2 regions of the Cobetia sp. LC6 genome follow, and region 2 is predicted to be linked to the other one. Evidence: predicted binding sites of a transcription regulator. Region 2 holds the regulator's gene; the other holds the start of a gene.
What was found. The regulator FNR, encoded in region 2, switches genes on or off when oxygen is low (the NO sensors DNR and NnrR bind a similar motif). The targets are predictions, from matches to a motif close to TTGATNTANATCAA.
Positions count from the first base shown of each region.

Region 1: adhP (alcohol dehydrogenase AdhP) is a predicted target of FNR. The motif match lies at 1,245-1,258, and genes of this name have one in related genera.

Region 1 is NZ_JASSPL010000002.1:749-9,694, reverse strand. It holds gene exaC (acetaldehyde dehydrogenase ExaC) at 1-1,147, shown strand, start outside; gene adhP (alcohol dehydrogenase AdhP) at 1,456-2,484, shown strand; gene QQF40_RS03425 (pyridoxamine 5'-phosphate oxidase family protein) at 2,673-3,164, opposite strand; gene QQF40_RS03420 (CreA family protein) at 3,326-3,817, opposite strand; gene QQF40_RS03415 (DOPA 4,5-dioxygenase family protein) at 3,891-4,232, opposite strand; gene QQF40_RS03410 (sulfite exporter TauE/SafE family protein) at 4,360-5,130, opposite strand; gene QQF40_RS03405 (succinylglutamate desuccinylase/aspartoacylase family protein) at 5,364-6,389, shown strand; gene QQF40_RS03400 (peptide MFS transporter) at 6,516-7,913, opposite strand; gene dusA (tRNA dihydrouridine(20/20a) synthase DusA) at 8,374-8,946, opposite strand, start outside.
Region 2 is NZ_JASSPL010000002.1:241,671-250,616, reverse strand. It holds gene QQF40_RS04395 (pseudouridine synthase) at 1-713, opposite strand, end outside; gene QQF40_RS04390 (HvfC/BufC N-terminal domain-containing protein) at 942-1,778, opposite strand; gene bufB (MNIO family bufferin maturase) at 1,775-2,734, opposite strand; gene bufA2 (BufA2 family periplasmic bufferin-type metallophore) at 2,904-3,170, opposite strand; gene QQF40_RS04375 (fatty acid cis/trans isomerase) at 3,439-5,937, shown strand; gene fnr (fumarate/nitrate reduction transcriptional regulator Fnr) at 6,151-6,900, opposite strand; gene QQF40_RS04365 (hypothetical protein) at 7,269-7,538, opposite strand; gene QQF40_RS04360 (cbb3-type cytochrome c oxidase subunit II) at 7,562-8,179, opposite strand; gene QQF40_RS04355 (cbb3-type cytochrome c oxidase subunit I) at 8,176-8,946, opposite strand, start outside.

The sequences.
Region 1 (8,946 bases), 240 kb from region 2:
CCGTTACTTCGCTGGTTGCCTGCGCTCCCAGGAAGGTACCGCGGCGGACATCGATGCCAATACCGTCTCCTATCATTTCCATGAGCCGCTGGGCGTGGTCGGGCAGATCATCCCGTGGAACTTCCCGATCCTGATGGCGGCCTGGAAGCTCGGCCCGGCGCTGGCGGCCGGCAACTGCGTGGTGCTCAAGCCGGCGGAACAGACTCCGGCCTCGATTCTGGTGCTCGCGGAGCTGGTCGGTGACCTGCTGCCGGCGGGCGTGCTCAATATCGTCAACGGCTATGGCGCCGAGGCCGGTCAGGCACTGGCGACCAGCAAGCGCATCGCCAAGATCGCCTTCACCGGCTCCACCCCGGTGGGCTCGCACATTCTCAAGTGCGCCGCCGACAGCATCATCCCCTCCACGGTGGAGCTGGGCGGCAAGTCGCCCAACATCTACTTCGCCGACATCATGAATGCCGAACCCGAGTTCATCGACAAGGCCGCCGAAGGCCTGGTGCTGGCGTTCTTCAATCAGGGCGAGGTGTGTACCTGCCCATCACGCGCCCTGATCCAGGAAAGCATCTACGACGACTTCATGGCCCGGGTGATGGAGCGCGTGAAGACCATCAAGCGCGGCAACCCGTTGGACACCGACGTGCAGGTCGGCGCCCAGGCCTCCCGCGAGCAGTTCGACAAGATCATGTCCTACATGGATGTCGCCCGCGAGGAAGGTGCCGAGGTGCTCACCGGTGGCAGCAGCGAGCAGCTGGAGAACGAGCTGGCCAACGGCTATTACATCCAGCCGACCCTGCTCAAGGGCAACAACTCGATGCGTGTCTTCCAGGAGGAGATCTTCGGGCCGGTGGTGGCCGTCACCACCTTCCGTGACGAGGCCGAGGCGTTGGCCATCGCCAATGACACCGAATTCGGTCTCGGCGCCGGCGTCTGGAGTCGCGACATGAACGTCGCCTTCCGCATGGGCCGTGGCATCCAGGCCGGTCGCGTGTGGACCAACTGCTACCACCAGTATCCCGCCCATGCCGCCTTCGGTGGCTACAAGAAATCCGGTGTCGGTCGCGAGACCCACAAGATGGCACTGGAGCACTACCAGCAGACCAAGAACCTGCTGGTCAGCTACGACATCAATCCGCTCGGCTTCTTCTAGGCCTGGCTGGCAGTGCCACCGCCACTGGTAGCGCTGCACGCCTCCCGCGATTCCTGATTGAGAAAATGACATCGATGCCCGCGCCAGATCCGATTGCTTGATCTGGCGCAGGGCAGGAAGCGCTGCGTCTGGTTTCAATGGAAAGGCAAGCTTCGCGCTGGTCTGAGTGCAGGCATAGGCGCTGGCGCATGCAGGCGCCAGCCCACACTCACCGGCGCAACTCTCCGCCGCAACTTTGCTGGTTCGTCTGTCTTGAATATCCGTCAGTCTTGAATATCCGTCAGTCTTCAATGGATGAGGAGTACGTCATGGATAGCAGCATGAAAGCCGCCGTGGTACGTGAATTCGGTGCACCGCTGGTGATCGAGGAGGTCGCGGTACCGCGACCGGGGCGTGGCGAGATTCTGGTCGAGGTCGCCGCCTCCGGGGTCTGTCATACCGACCTGCACGCCGCGCATGGCGACTGGCCGGTGAAACCCAATCCACCGTTCATTCCCGGCCATGAGGGCGTCGGCACCATCGCGGCGGTGGGCGAGGGCGTCACCCACGTCAAGGAAGGCGATCGTGTCGGAGTGCCCTGGCTCTACTCGGCCTGCGGCCACTGCGAGCATTGCCTGGGCGGCTGGGAGACGCTGTGCGAGAGCCAGCAGAACACCGGCTACTCGGTGAATGGCGGCTTCGCCCAGTTCACGCTGGCGGACGCCGGCTACGTCGGCCGACTGCCGGACAGCGTGGGCTTCGTGGAGGTCGCGCCGGTGCTGTGTGCCGGGGTCACGGTCTACAAGGGCCTCAAGATGACCGACACCCGCCCCGGCCAGTGGGTGGTAATCTCGGGCATCGGCGGGCTGGGACACATGGCGGTGCAGTATGCACGCGCCATGGGCCTGAACGTGGCGGCGGTGGATGTGGATGATGCCAAGCTGGGGCTGGCCCGCCGACTGGGCGCTACCGTGACCGTCAATGCCATGAAGGAAGACCCGGCAGCCGTCATCAAGCGCGACATCGGTGGCGCGCATGGGGCGCTGGTAACGGCGGTGTCGCCCAAGGCCTTCGATCAGGCCCAGAACATGCTGCGCCGTGGCGGCACCCTGGTGCTCAACGGCCTGCCGCCGGGGGACTTCCCGCTGCCGATCTTCTCCACCGTGCTCAATGGCATCACGGTGCGTGGCTCCATCGTCGGCACGCGTCAGGACCTGCAGGAGGCGCTGGACTTCGCCGCGGAAGGCAAGGTCGCCGCCACCGTGCAGACCGGCAAGCTCGAGGACATCAATGACATCTTCGGGCGCATGATCGACGGCAAGATCGAGGGGCGCATCGTGCTCGACATGAAGGCCTGAGGCGTTCGCTGACCCGAATCCTCACCACCGACGCCAGGCCTGCTGGAAACGGCAGGCTGCCAGACACGACAACGCCAGCCCGAGGGCTGGCGTTGTCGTGTCTGGCATGGCCGTGTGCGTGAAGCCTCACGCGGGCACTGCAAAGCGCTCTCTATGAAGAGCTCTCCATGACGGGCTCGGGCTTCTGCTTACACCGTGCCGAATTTCTCGTTCTCGCCCATGTTCGGGGTGTGGTCCCTGTCGAGGTTGGCGCGCGCCACCTCGTAGAGCTGATAGGCCTTGCTCTCCTTGGCCTTCCAGTGCTCGCCGGATTGCACCGAGATCTCCAGCAGGGTGACGTCGGGGTCATCCTTGCCTTCCGGGAACCAGGCGGCCACGAACGGATTCCAGAACTTGTCGATCAGGCCCTGATCGCGGTGCAGGTTGGCATGACCGCTCAGCGATACGTAGACGCCATCATCCTGATCGGAAAAGCTCAGGCAGACCTCGCTGTCCTTTTTGGCCTCAAACACCTTCTCGGCGCTGGCGCGAGTGAAGAACCACAGGGTGCCGTCGTAGTCATCCTGCACCAGATGCATCGGGCGGGCGTGGGGCATGCCATCGCCTTGCGTCACCAACATGCCGACCTTCACATCCTTGATCAGCTTCCAGATCTTCTGCTTGTGCTCCGGGCTCGACATCGTGTGTCACTCCTTTGCGTCATGCGAATGAAAATCCGGCTGGCTAGCCGTTGCACAAGACCTTGGAGCGACACCCCACAACTTCAAGGGATGATGGTGAAGCTTTCGCTTGATGAGTCAGCACTTGATCAATCGGCGCTTGATTCAGGCGCCGAGGTGACTCACTGCGCTGCCGGTGCCTGCCAGGCGTCGCTGCCCCACAGCGGCACGCTGCTCAGCGCATGCTTGAAGCTGCCGCTGGTTTCCTTGGTGCTGTAGGCGATATAGAGCAGGCTCTGGGAGTCGCGATCCAGGATACGGCGAATCTTGAGGCTCTTGAGCAGCTCGCTCTTGGACTTGCGATAGACCTCCTCGCCACTCTTGGAGGTGTCGATGTCGGCGATCATCTCCGCGGTGATCGGGCCGGTCTGGCGGCAGGCGATGCTCATGTCGGAGGGATCGGAGAAGTCGAGGTCCGCCTCGATGTTGCTCAGGTGGCAGGTCACGCCCGGCACCTTGGGGTCGATCAGGCTCTCGATCTTGATGTCCTTGGTGGTGAACAGGCCCAGTGAGACGTCCCCGACCTCGTTGTCATCACAGCCGGCCAGCAGCAGGCCTGAGGCGATCACACCCAGCAGGGCAGCACGAGAGGAAAGGCGGCGCAGTCGAGTCATGGGGTCTTCCTTGAGTCAGTGGGTAAGGCGAAGGCGGCAAGGCGATGATAGCGTGTCAGGTCATGAACGGGCGTCAATCATTGTCGAAGGCTGCCAGATTCAGCGTATGCGAGTTGCCCAGCCACATGACGCCCTGGGTGTGATCGAAGCGGTCGTCGCCGGTGCCGACGTGCACGAAGATGTCCAGCGAGCCACGATTGAGCGCCAGCCACGGGACGATGCGGCCGAATTCTTCCGGGGCAAATGACAGCTGGCAGCTCCACAGTGGGTGCGGGCCCACCTGCTTCTCGTGGAAGCGACCGACCCGCAGCGGAAACTGCCGTTCGGCCTGGCCCGCCAGCTCGCGAGCGGCGGCCAGGCCCTGCTCATCGGTGTAGTAGAGATGTGCATGGTAGTAGCTGATGCGGCTTGTCATGGAGTCGCTCATGGCGTTGTCTCGATCGTTCTCATGGGGCATTCCAGTACTCGGCCTCAAGGGCCGTACCGAGAGTTTTCAAAGGCTGGCGGCAATGGTCGTCAGGGCGTGATGGGCCTTGCGGCCCTCAGCCCCAGGCCTTGTAGATCAGCTGCACGCCCACCAGCGCCATCGCGATGATGATCAGGCGAAAGAACAGCTTCTCATTGACGCGGGATTGCAGCCACAGGCCGCTTCTGACACCTGCCCAAGCCACTGGTACCAGCAGCAGCGAGGTGGAAAGGCTGGTGAGGTTGATCTCGCCCAGCGCCACGTAGGGGCCCAGTTTCATCAGGTTCATGCCAGCGAAGATGATCACCGTGGTGGCGATGAAGGTCTCCTTGGGGTGCTGGCGCGGAATCATGTACAGGTTGTAGGGCGGGGCGCCGGCGTGGGCGAAGAAGCTGGTGAAGCCGGCAGTGGCCCCGGCAGGAATGGCCAGCCAGCGTGGCAGCGGTTTCCTGGCTGTCGGCTTGAACAGCATATAGGCGGCGAACAGCAGCGAGATGACGCCCAGCAGGCCGCGAATCATGTTCTCGTCCAGCTCATCGAACAGTACCACCCCCACCGCGATGCCGATGGCGGCGCTGGGCAGGATGATGCGCACCTCCGGCCACAGCTGCTTGCCCCACCAGGCGCGGGAGCTAAGGAAGTCCATCACCAGCAACAACGGCAGCAGGATACCGGCGGCTTCCAGCGGCCCGATGGCCAGCGCCATCAGCGGCACCGAGAGTGAGCCGAAGCCACCGGCGAAGCCGCCCTTGGAGATACCGGTCAGGTAGGTCGAGAAGATGATCGCGCTCCAGGCCAGCGCAGAGTAATCGGGCAGTGTCAGCAGGGCATCGAGAGAATCGGTCACGGGCATCTCATGTCGAGAGGGCGGGCAAGGTGAGTCGTGAAGGCCCATTGTTGAACAATTCTGCCCGCGCTTCACCCCGACACGCTGCAATGATGTCTTTCCCTTGACGCACCAATGCGCTAAAAGGCGCATGTCGCACAGTGTTTTCTTTCGAGACACTGAGCGAATAGCCTGATCTGGTGGGCATGTCGCAGTGCCTGTCGCTCGTTGGTCGAACAATCTCTGAGGTGGCGATGTCACGCGCTCCATTTGAAATCAGCGGTACCCGCATCGCGCCGGGAACGCGGGCCCAGGTCGATGTGCCTGTCGCCAAGCTCTACACCCATGCGCCGCTGCACATCCCCGTCGAGGTGGTGCATGGTCGCCAGCCCGGCCCGGTGCTGCTGGTGTGCGGTGCCATCCACGGTGACGAGATCAACGGCGTCGAGATCGTGCGGCGGCTGCTCAAGAGTTCCAGCCTCGCACGGCTGCGCGGCACCCTGATCGCGGTGCCCATCGTCAACGTCTTCGGCTTCGTGCAGCACACGCGCTATCTGCCGGACCGCCGCGACCTCAACCGCTGCTTCCCGGGTAGCGAGAGCGGCTCGCTGGGCTCGCGGGTGGCGGCGCTGTTCCGTGAGCAGATCGCCGATCAGGCCACCCACATCATCGACCTGCACACCGGCGCGATCCACCGCACCAACCTGCCGCAGATCCGCGCCACCATGACGGGCAGTGATGCCACGCGTCAGATGGCGGATGCCTTCGGCGCACCGGTGCTGCTGAATGCCGAACTGCGCGAGGGCAGTCTGCGTGCCTATGCCAGCGAGCGCGGCGTGCCGGTCATCACCTATGAGGCCGGTGAGGCGCTGCGCTTCGATGAGTGGGCGATTCGCCCGGGCGTCAGCGGTGTGAAGCGCGTGATGCGCTCCATCGGCATGCTGGCCAAGGACCGCGACCGCAAGCCCAGCTCGCGTGCGGTGGAGATGTCCAACGGCTCCAGCTGGGCGCGGGCCTCCATCGATGGCATCGTCCAGAGCCGCGTGGGCCTGGGGGACCGCGTCGAGAAGCATCAGGTGCTGGGCATCGTCGCCGACCCCTTCGGCAACAGCGAAAGCGAGGTGCTGTCACCCGCGGATGGCATCATCATCGGCATGGCCAACCTGCCGCTGGCCAACGAGGGCGAGGCGCTCTACCACGTGGCGCGTTTCCATGCGATCGACGATGCCGAGAGCGCCGTCGACAACTTTCAGCAGCTGTTCGTGCCGGACTCCATCTAGGCGCTTCACGCCCCTTTTCGCCCTGGTTCCTGGCAGTGACAACGCAAACGCCCCGCTCGATGAGCGGGGCGTTTGCGTTGCAGCAGTCTGTGATGTCGTCGCAGCAAGATGACGACGAGTACGAGATCAGCCGTGGCTGCTCTGGGTCTCGAGCGGGCCGTCGTGACCCGCTTCCGCGCCGTGCATCCAGTCCACCAGCTTGCCGGCGAACACCAGCAACAGCAGGCCGCCGAGTACGCCGGTGATGGCGATACCGCCGAACACGCTCATTGCACCGGCTTCGCCGACCAGCGAGCCGATCATTCCCGCCAGGTAGTTGGCCAGTGCCACGAAGGCGAACCAGGCGCCCATCATCAGCGCACCCATGCGCACCGGTGACAGCTTGGTGACCATCGACAGCCCCACCGGTGACAGGCACAGCTCGCCGAGAGTGTGGAAGAAGAAGGCGCCGACCAGCCAGATCATCGAGGCGCTGCCTGCGGCTTTCTGCTCCAGCACCGCGCCGATCATGCACACGAAGCCGATGCCGAGGGCGATCAGGCCGAAGGCGAACTTGACCGGCGAGCTGGGCTCGCGGTTGTCCATGCGGGTCCACAGGCCTGCCAGCAGCGGCGAGAGCAGGATGATGAACAGCGGGTTGAGCGACTGGAACCAGGCCGCCGGCACTTCAAAGCCCATCAGCATGCGGTCGGTGTAGTCCTGCGCATACAGCGCCATCAGGCCGCCCCCCTGCTCGAAACCGGCCCAGAACAGGATGGTGAACAGGCCCAGCACCAGGATGACCTTGATGCGGTCACGCTCTTCGCGGCTCAGCGGTGTCTTGCGATTGTTGCTCTTGCTCAGGCGTGCCTCGCGGCGGGCGCTGGGTTCGACCCCCAGGTCACCCAGATGGCGCGGCGCGAAGATGAGCTGGATGGCGACTGCCAGCAGCATGCCGATACCGGCCACCAGGAAGCCGGCGTTCCAGCCATAGCCTTCGGCCATGGAGCCCGCGACGATACCCGACAGCAGCGCACCGATGTTGATGCCCATGTAGAAGATGGTGAAGGCGCCATCACGGCGGTGGTCGCCCTGTTGATAGAGGTCGCCGACCATCGTGGAGATGTTGGGCTTGAACAGGCCGTTGCCGACGATCAGCAGGCCGAGGCCGATATACAGCAGCATCTCGGGGTTGAGGCCGCTCATGGCCGGCGGCACGGCGAGCACGAATTGCCCGGCCGCCATGATCAGCCCCCCGATCAGGATCGCACGGCGGGCACCCAACCAGTTGTCGGCCAGTGCTCCGCCGAACATCGGCGTGATGTACACCAGGCCCGTGAAGATGCCATACAGCTGCAGGGCGTCGCCCTGATCCCAGCCCAGACCGCCACTGGTGACGGCATCGGTGAGATAGAGCACCAGCAGGGCACGCATGGCGTAATAGGAGAAACGTTCCCACAGTTCCGTGGAGAACAGCAGATAGAGTCCGGCCGGATGCCCGAACAGCTCACGGCTGTTGGCTCCGGTAGAGGAGTGTGTGGACATGGAACCTCGAAGGAAGTGTCAGCAGAAGCAGCGCAGCCCGGATGACGGGACTGCATGAACCGGCCCACAGGGCTGCAGAGGAGGACTGTGGAGGAATGGCCGATGACGGAGCAGTTGTGTGGCTGACATCACGCAAGCATGGCGTGACGATGTCGAGACCTGTTGTTGTCCGTATGGTCAGTCATTCTGCGCGAGATGTCTTTGTCAGACAATCAAACGAAAGTCATGCATGTTGTTGGTATTCAAGGGGTTATTAGCTTAGATGGCGACGCAGAGTTGCGTCAGGAGCCACGCCTGACAGTGCAGTGTCGTCACTTTGCTGACTGCTGAGACGACGACACCCGGCGCGAGGGCCAGGTGTCGGGGACTGTCTTTTGTCAGCGCTGCTCTCAAGAGAGGGCAGAAGAGAGAGCAAGAAAGGACAGAAGAGAGCAGAAGCGGCGCGAACAGGCCAGCTCGATCAGGCTTGCTCGACCTGTGCCTCGGGCCGCTGTTCCGGCACGCGCGCCATGGCGTCATCGATGACCTCGATGCCCGCGCCTGGCTTGTGGGCGTTCTCGGAGACGTGGCGGCGGAACTGGCGACCGCCCGGCTGGCCCTGGAACAGTCCCAGCAGATGGCGGCTGATGTGGTTGAGGCGCACGCCCTCGGCGAGACGCTTCTCGATATAGGGGCGGAAGGCACGCAGCGCATCGTGGCGGCTGGTGTGCGGATTCTCGGCCTCACCGTACAGCTCGCTGTCCACCGTCGCCAGCAACCAGGGGTTGTGGTACGCCTCACGGCCGACCATCACGCTGTCGACGTGCTCCAGCTGCTCGTGCAGCTCATCCATCAGCTTCAGACCGCCATTGATGCCGATATGCAAGGACGGGTGCGCCTGCTTGAGGCGGTGCACGCGGCCGTAGTTCAGCGGGGGAATATCGCGGTTCTCCTTGGGCGACAGGCCCTGCAGCCACGCCTTGCGCGCATGCACGCTGAAGGTGTCGCAGCCGGCGTCGGCCACGGTGGTGATGAAGCGCTCGAGATCGGCGTC
Region 2 (8,946 bases):
ATCACTGCCGCGTAGGCCCCTTCTGGCGGGCATGACAGGCTCAGCCAGCCGCCCTCGGGATGGGGAAGCTCGAGCCCGACAGCCGCCAACAGCAGGCGGGGGCATTCCAGTGTCGTGGCGAAGTAGCGATTGTAGTTGCCCTTGCCATGCTTGGCGTCGCCGATGATCGGGTAGCCACGGCGTGACAGGTGACGGCGAATCTGATGGCGGCGGCCGGTCAACGGACGGGCCTCGACCAGCGAGAAGCGCGACTGCGGGTAGCGGTCGATGGCGATGGGCAGCTCGACCTGTGCCAGGCGGCGCGTGTCGGTGATGGCTTCCTGCTCCGGCATCTCGGCCTTGGGCAGCTTGCCATCTTCCTTGCGCAGACCGTAATCGAGGCGTTGTTGCTCGGGCGCGACGCCGCGCACTATCGCCAGATAGCGCTTGCTGACCTGCTGCTCCTCGAAGGCGGTGCTCAGCTTGCGCGCCGCCTGGGGCGAGAGGCCGAACACCATCAGCCCTGATGTGGGGCGATCGAGGCGATGCACGGGGAAGACATGCTGGCCTATCTGGTCGCGCAGGCGCTGAAGCAGAAACTCGGTCTCGTGCTTGTCGATGGGGCTGCGGTGTACCAGCAAGCCCGATGGCTTGTGAACCACCACCAGTACTTCATCCTGGAACAGGATATCGAGTGGCTCAGCGGGTTCAGTCAGCTCAACAGGCTCAGTCATCTCAGCAGACTCGGCCTCAAGAGGCGTTGGCGTAGCGTCCGCCATCGGCGCAGGTGTCTGAGGCGCCGTCGGCGCGTCGGAGTGCGGGGCATCAAGGGAAGAGGGCATGGGCATCACGGCAGCAGGAAGACGAAAGCCGACCATCGCAATGAGGGTCGGCGTGTATTGTCCGGCTTTCGCCGCTGGCTGTCATGTCCGCTGTGGCATCTGGCGCGCGGATGCCTGATGTCAGGGCCTGACCAGCAAACCGGCGGCGAGCCACTGCACCAGCAGGTTGATCGCCACGCCGGGGGCTTGCTCTGCCCCCACCTGCGGCGTCAGCAGCTCACCGAGCCGGCCGAAGCTCAGGCCTTCGTCTCCGGCCGCGAGGATGGCGCCGAGAGCCAGGTCTTCCAGCGGCTCGAGAGAGCGATAGTGGACCTCGGGCGCGCCAGCGGTGGGCTGACGCCAGACGATCCAGGGCGTGGGCGTGTCGGACTCGACCGGCGCGCGTGGCGGCTCTTCATCGTCGATGGCCTTCCAGATGGCGGGCGTATCGAAGTGGAACGAGAAGCGCTGCAGGGACGGATGCGCTGCCAGGGTCAGCTCTGGCCACTCCTCGGGGGCCAGCGTCTGCAGGGTCTCGACACTCAGCGGAGTGCTGTCCACCACATCCAGTGCCAGCCCCAATGCCCATTCGAAGGCGGTCATCTCGGTGACCAGGGAGCGCTCGGGTTCGCGCGCCGCGACGAAGGCCGGGAAATGCTGGCCTGCCCAGCGAATCGAATAATGACTCGGCGGGTGGGTCGCGAGATAGTCACGACACAGCAGCCCGAAGGCGTCATCGCCGATCAGGGTGTGAACGGCCTCGAAATCCCCGCCGAAGACCTCGAAAAGCCGCAGGCGATAAGCCATCGCGTAGATGTCGAGGCGCTCCTCGGCACTGGCAAGCTGATCACTGATGACGGCATCGGCCGCCGCGCTGCGGGTGCCAGGGTTCGGCGTCGCGAGGTAGGCGCCCGTGGTCTCCTGCAGTTGTGTCAGGGCGCTGCGATCAGCATCGCCTGCGGGGCTCGCTTGCGTCATGCGCGCAGCCCTCCGTGGTCTGCGGTCTGATTCGCGCGCGTGGCATCCACCAGCGGACGACCACTGCGGCGGCGCAGCTCGGCGTACTCCTGCATCAACTCCGACCAGGGCGGTAAGTTGTCGTCGCGCTCGATCATGGTGGCGACATCGCCGAAGCGTGCCCGCGCGGCGTCATACAGCGTCCACACGGCGTCCGGGACGGGCTGGTCATGGGTGTCGATGCACAGCTCGCCGCCGGAGACTTCCTGCCGGACATGCCCGGCCAGATGGTGCTGCCAGACGCGCTCTACCGGCATGGCGTCCAGATAGGTCAGCGGATCGAAGCCATGATTGTGGCTCGAGACGATGATGTTGTTCAGGTCGAGCAGGATCAGGCAGTCGGCACGGCGGCTGACCTCGGCCAGGAACTCCCACTCGCTCATCTCGTCAGGGCGCCAGGTCAGGTAGCTGGAGACATTTTCCAGCAATAACTGACGGCCGAGCGCGTTCTGGACCTGATCGATGCGCTCGGCCAGGTGGTCGATGGTGGCGTCGGTGTAGGGCAGCGGCAGCAGGTCGTGGAATTGATGTGCGCCGGTACGCGTCCAGCACAGGTGGTCGGAGACCCACAGCGGTTCGATGCGCTCGCACAAGGCGCGCAGTTCGCGCAGGTAACGGCTGTCGACAGGATGGCTGCCGCCGATGGATAGCGAGACGCCATGCAAGGCGATGGGGTAGTGCTCGCGGACTCGCTCGAGATGATGAAGTGGCTTGCCACCGGTGCTCAATCCGCCTCCCCTCATGCCGCCGGATTCGCTGGCGCCGTGCCCCATGTAGTTCTCGCTGATGGCTTCGAACCAGTCGATATCCGGCAGCGTCGTCAGAATCTCGTGGTAGTACTCGGGGCGCAGGCCCAGCCCCTGACCGATGCCGGCGCTGGCGGGCGTGGGCAGGCGAGTGGTGACCGCTGTCGTCATGTGTGAGTCCTCTTCTGAGCGAAGGCAGAGGGCGCGGAAAAGGGCGAGGCAGATGGCGAGTCAGGAGGGCTGAAAGACACTCGCCAAGGCTCTCAGACAGAAACAGAATCAGGAACGGGAGGACGGTGTGCCGTCCTCCCGTCGGTAATTCGCCAGAGGCGTCTGAGGATCAACCCTCAACGACAGTACCACCTTCGCCGACACAGGATTCAGCGCTGGCAGTGTACGACCAGCCCTGGCCCTTGCAGGCGTTGTGGCCCTTGCAGGCGCTGTTGGCGGTCGCGCATTCGGAGGTGCCCTTGCAGGAGTTGATGCCGGAGCATTTCACGGCATTGTCACCGGCGTGCACCGGCAACGAGGTCAGAGCGGCAGTGGAGAACAGCGCGGCGGCAGCGGCGGCGAAGGAGGCAGCAGTAACGGTCTTCTTCATGGTCATGATGGCTTCCTATCGGGCAGGGCCCGTATTTTTTGAATTATGGATCAGGAACATCGTGGCACCCGCTGCGTCAGACAGCTCGTTCAGGCGGGTCATGACGTCATACGCCGTCAAAATAAAGTTGGATGCGGTAGCGCCAAAAAAATCTGACATCATTGTTCACTATGCTTGGAAAGGCAGTCTTGCCGAATTAGTGAGCATGCTTATGGTACGCTTTCGCCATCATCTGCCCGATTGCCGATATCCCTTCCTCTTGCTGGAGTTCCCCATGCCGGACCTACTTCGACGCCTGTGGCGCATACCGCGCTGGCGCTGGAGCATCGTGCTCGTTCTATTGTTGGGGGGCTGCAGTGCCGTCGCGATTCATCAGCTCGATGAGCGTTTCGGCCCCGCGTCACCGCGTGAGCGGGTGGTGTCTCACGACAGCCTTGCCGGGCGTCAGTGGGAGGATGAGGTAAAGCCGGTGATCGAGACGCGCTGCGTGGTCTGTCATGGCTGCTACGACGCTCCCTGTCAGCTCAAGATGTCATCGGCCGCCGGGATCGATCGCGGCATGAATCCGGCGCCGGTCTACGATGGCACGCGCTTGCTGGCGGCCAATCTGACGCGCATGTTCGAGGACGCGGACACCACTGAGCAGTGGCGCAGCATGGACTTCTCACCGGTGCTCAATGAGCGCTTCGACTCTCCGGCTGCCAATCTGGAGGGCAGTGTGCTGTTCCGTGCGCTCAGCCAGAAGCGCAAGGTACCGCTGCCGGTGACGGAAGATGGCCGGCTGCCGGAAGACCGTTTCGACCTGTCGCTCAATCGCAGTCAGGTATGTGCCCCCGTCGAGGGCTACGACAAGTTCGCCGAAGACCATCCTGACTGGGGTATGCCCTACGCCCTGCCACAGGTCAGTGATGAAGAGCACCGCACGCTGGTGAACTGGCTGGCCAAGGGTGGCGCGATGACGGGCCCGGCGCCGCTGCCCCAGGCGCTGATGCCGCACATCGAGCAGGCCGAGCGCTTCTTCAATGGCGACAGCCTCAAGCAGCGCCTGATGAATCGCTATATCTACGAGCATCTCTTCCTGAGCCATGTGTATTTCCCGGGCATCAAGGGCGCGGATGGACGGCCGATCTTCTTCAAGCTGGTGCGTTCCAGCACCCCGCCGGGCGAGCCGATCAAGCGCATCTCCACGCGCCGTCCCTACGACCCACCCTACGCCTCCTATACCGGCGATGAACGCGCGAGCATGCCCCACGATGACGCCGGGCGGCCGCGGGTCTATTACCGTCTGTGGCAGGAGCGCGCGACGATCCTGGCCAAGAATCATCTGCCCTATGCACTCAATGATGCTCGCTTCAAACGTTGGCAGGCGCTGTTCCTGACGCCGGATTACCCCGTGAATGACCTGCCGGATTACGACCTCAAGACGGCCTCGAATCCTTTCCTGACCTTCGAGGCCATTCCGGCCGAGTCACGCTATCGCTTCATGCTGGATGAGTCGCAGAACACCATCATGGGCTTCATCAAGGGGCCGGTCTGTCGCGGGCAGGTCGCGGTGGATGTGATCAATGATCACTTCTGGGTCGGTTTCACTGATCCGAAGATGTTCAGTCACCCGGAGGTGGAGCGCACCCTGGCCGAGGAAGGAAAGAACCTCAGTTTGCCCGCCGAGCAAAGCAGCAACGCGTTGCCTATCAGCTCCTGGATCAAGTTCGAGAGCAAGCAGACCGCCTATCTCAAGGCCAAACAGCGTCTGATGTCCCAGGCCTATCGCGATGGTGACCTGCGCCTGGATACGCGAGTGATGTGGGACGGCAGCGGCTGGGCCGACGGCCCTGGGCAGGGGCGCAACCCCAACGCGGCCCTGACCATCTATCGTCACTTCGACAATGCGGCGGTAATGAAGGGGCTGGTCGGTGGCGTACCCAAGACGGGCTGGATCATCGATTACCCGATGCTGGAGCGTATCCACTACCTGCTGGTCGCCGGCTTCGATGTCTACGGCAATCTCGGGCATCAGCTGGTCACTCGCCTGTACATGGACTTCCTGCGCATGGAGGGCGAGAACAACCTGTTGGTGCTGTTGCCGGCGGGCGAGCGCCAGGCGGTGCATGATAGCTGGTATCGCGACGTGAGCCCGGGGCTTGGGGGGCTGCTGTTCAAGAAACCGCCGCAGTTCGATGCGCCCAGTGACATTGTCTGGACACCGCAGGAGCTCTCGTCGCCGGACCAGGCCCGCCTTGGCCTGATGCGGCGCATGCAGGAGCGCCTCGCGCCGGAACTCGGGCATGAGCGCAGTCTGAGCAATGTCGAGGATGAGCATGTGCGACATGAGCTGCAGGCCCTCGCTGCGGTGCAGGGAGTCTCGGCCAGCCTGATGCCGGAGGTGACGATCGTCGCGCTGGAGGATGGCACTGATGACTCGCCACGCCTTTACAGCGTGCTGCGCAATTCCGCCCACGCCAACATCACCAGTCTGTTCGATGAGGAGGAAAACCGCCGTCCTGAGGAAGACACTCTCGATGTCTTGCGTGGCGTGGCGGGCGATTACCCGAATGCCTTCTGGCGATTGACGCCTGACACTCTGACGGGGCTGGCAGAGCGGGTGGCGGCACTCGAGACCGAAGAGGACTACCGCGCCCTGCAGGCCGATATCGGAGTGCGCCGGACTGATCCGCGCTTCTGGCAGTTCTCCGACAGCGTGCTGCGCGTCAACTATGCTGATCGCCCTGTCGAAGCGGGCCTGCTGGACTATAACCGCCTCGAGAACCGCTGATTGCCAGCGGGGCTTGAGCGGCCGAGACACGCTCTGTCGTCAGGGCTGTCTGGGTTGTCGAACTGTTTCGATGACTGACGACTGGCCTGTCAGAAAGCAGAAGCCCGCCACGCCCATTGCGTGGCGGGCTTCTGCCTTGTGTGGGACCGACATGGCGTCCTGCGGTAGATCAGCGCAGTGTCGCACCGCGTGATGTGCTGTCAGCAGGCGTCATCAGCGACCGCCCTGACACTCGCCCTCGGCCAGCTCGATCAGGCCATCCAGATGTAGGATATGCACCTCGCGGGCACGAATGTCGACCAGCCCCTGGGTCTGGAAGCGGGTCAGGATGCGGCTGATGGTTTCGACGGCCAGTCCCAGATAGTTGCCGATATCGGCGCGTGCCATCGAGAGGCGGAAGCTGTATGGCGAATAGCCTCGGCGACGGAAGCGCTGTGACAGGTTGACCAGGAAGCTCGCCAGCCGCTCATCGGCTGTCTTGCGTGACAGCAGCATCATCATGCGGCGATCTTCGTGCAATTCCTTGCTCAGGCTCTTGAACAGCTGGGTTCTCAGCTCAGGCATCTGCTCCGAGAGCGCATTGAGTCGGTCGAAGGGAATCTCGCAGACGGTGGTGGTCTCCAGCGCCACCGCGGTGCCGGGATAGCAATTGCTGTCGATGGCATCGAGTCCGGCCAGCTCGCTGGGCAGGTAGAAGCCGGTCAGCTGCTCCGTACCGCTGTTTTCATTGGTGATCTGCTTGAGGCTTCCGGAGCGCACCGTGAAGACGCAATCGAAGGCATCGCCCTGGGTGAAGAGGACTTCCCCTTTTCTGAGTGGCGCGCGACGGCGGATGATGGCGTCAAACTGGTCGATATCTTCCATGTTCAGTGCCAGTGGCAGGCACAGTGAACTCAGCGAACATGTCTGGCAGCGGGCTTCATGGGCGCGCAAGCGGTGTGATGCCTGTGCATTGGCCGTCATGGTGACTCTCCTGAGGAATGTCACCGCTACCCCTGGGGTAGGGCAGCGGGAGGGGTCTTTCGGGCGCAACGAACGGTGGGGCGGGGCCTTGTCGCCCGCCGCTGCACTGCTGAGCCGCAGTGTATCGAGCGGACAGAGTCTGAGCGCTCATCGGCCGAGGCAGCGCATTCCGTGACGCCATAATATTAGATTTTGTTAATTCATTATCCTGCCCAACCCATGGGCGTTGCAAGGTGTGTGAACTTTAGGCCTGGTTGACCCCGCGTGACCATACCGCGACGACCTGCCTCAGCCGAAGGCGCGAGTCAGTATGCAGTGACCAGCACTCAGGCATCAGTCGCTGGTCATCCGTCTCTGGCCATCTGGGCTCAGCCAGCTGCGCCGAGCAACAGGATCAGCGCGGCGGCCAGCGTCGCCAGTGCCAGAATGCCCCAGGCACGTGGCGCTGGTGTGTCAGGCTGACGTATGCCGTTGATGCGATGTTCCTGCATGGGGCCATCGCCTTCGCGCTCGTCGCTGTCAGCGCGCGAAAGACTGCCCAGCGCCAGCATGGCGAACAACACCAGGCTGCCCAGCGTGAGGGCCAGCACCCAGAGATTCCAGAACAGGGGGAGGCCAGTTGTCTCCAGCAGATTCATGTCGTGTCTCCTGAGGGGGTCTGTCATGGGCCACGGCTGGCGGTGTCGCTCGCAGGGGCGGCCTGCTGCAGGTAGGCGAGCAGAGCCGTGATTTCGGCAGTGCCACGCACGTCATTGGGGGCGGCGAGAATCTCGTCTTCCGCGTAGGGTACGCCCAGGCCTTGCAGGGCTCGCATGCGTGCCGCGATACCTTCGCCGCTCAACGCCCGCTCGAACAGCCACGGGTAGGCAGGCATCGCCGAACCCGGCACCTGACTGCGCGGGTCATGCAGATGCAGGCGCTGCCAGGCATCGTCATGCTGCGCAGGCAGCTGGCTCAAATCCGTCCCCCAGCGCTCGACGCCCCACAGCGAAGGGCGGTCGTAGAAACGTGCCCGGGTGGTCGTCGCATCGCCGTGGCGCGCCGTGTCGCCCGGTAGATAGCGCACCATGCGTGTGTGGCACTGCTGACAGCCCTCGCGTTGATAGATGCGCTGACCCTCCAGCGCCAGGGCGCTCAGCGGTTTGAGGTCTTCGGGCGCGCTGGCGAGACTGGGGTGAGCTCCAAGCGGCACCAGCTGGGCGAGGGCGCCGAGGCTCATGGTGAGCAGGCATAGTGCCGTCATCAGGCCGGCGTGACGTTCGAGCAGGACATGTCTCATGCGTAGTGCCCTCCCGAGGATGTGGCAGGGGGCGTGGCAGAGGGTGATGCAGGGTGTATGGCAGGCTGTGATGATGTCTTCCGCGAGCCGGACTTCGGGAGCTGGCGCTCATGAGCGGCTTGCCGTTCGCTCTTGTGGACAGCCAGGGTGCGCATCACGTTGAGGAGCATCAGCAGCATGCCGAGCGCCCAGCAGGCGAGCCCGCCCAGCGAGATCATCATCGGCATGCGGGCCGCTTCCAGCACCTCGCTCAGGGTGTATAGCGGTCTGCCGTCATCTGCCAGCACATGCCACATGCTGCCTTGAAGCAGCGTGGTGGCCCAGCTGGCGGCAATGCACAGCAGGGTGCCGATGATGGCCAGCAGGGCATGGGTCTTGAGCAGCGCGAGGGAGCGCATCGGGGGCAGCAGGTGATAGGCCATCACGATGGCGACTGTCGCGACCACCCCCAGGCTTGCTGCCGGCGACAGGCTGTTGGCGGCACTGAAGGCCAGGGCATTGAGGGTCGGCAGTGACAGCAGGCTGTATTCAAGAACCGCAAGGGCGAAGCTGACCAGAGCTGCCGCCAGCAGGCAGATCAGCGGATCCCGGCGCAATGAGTGCCAATCCTCCTTGAGTGTCATCAGGCCATTGAGGCTGAGTGCCAGCCCCGGTGCCAGCAGCAGGAGGCCCATCGCCATGCCCAGCGTCTGACTCCAGGCTGGCAGGGCGCTCGCGAACAGCAGCGGAGCACCTCCCCATGTCACCAGCAGCACCAGCATCCAGAA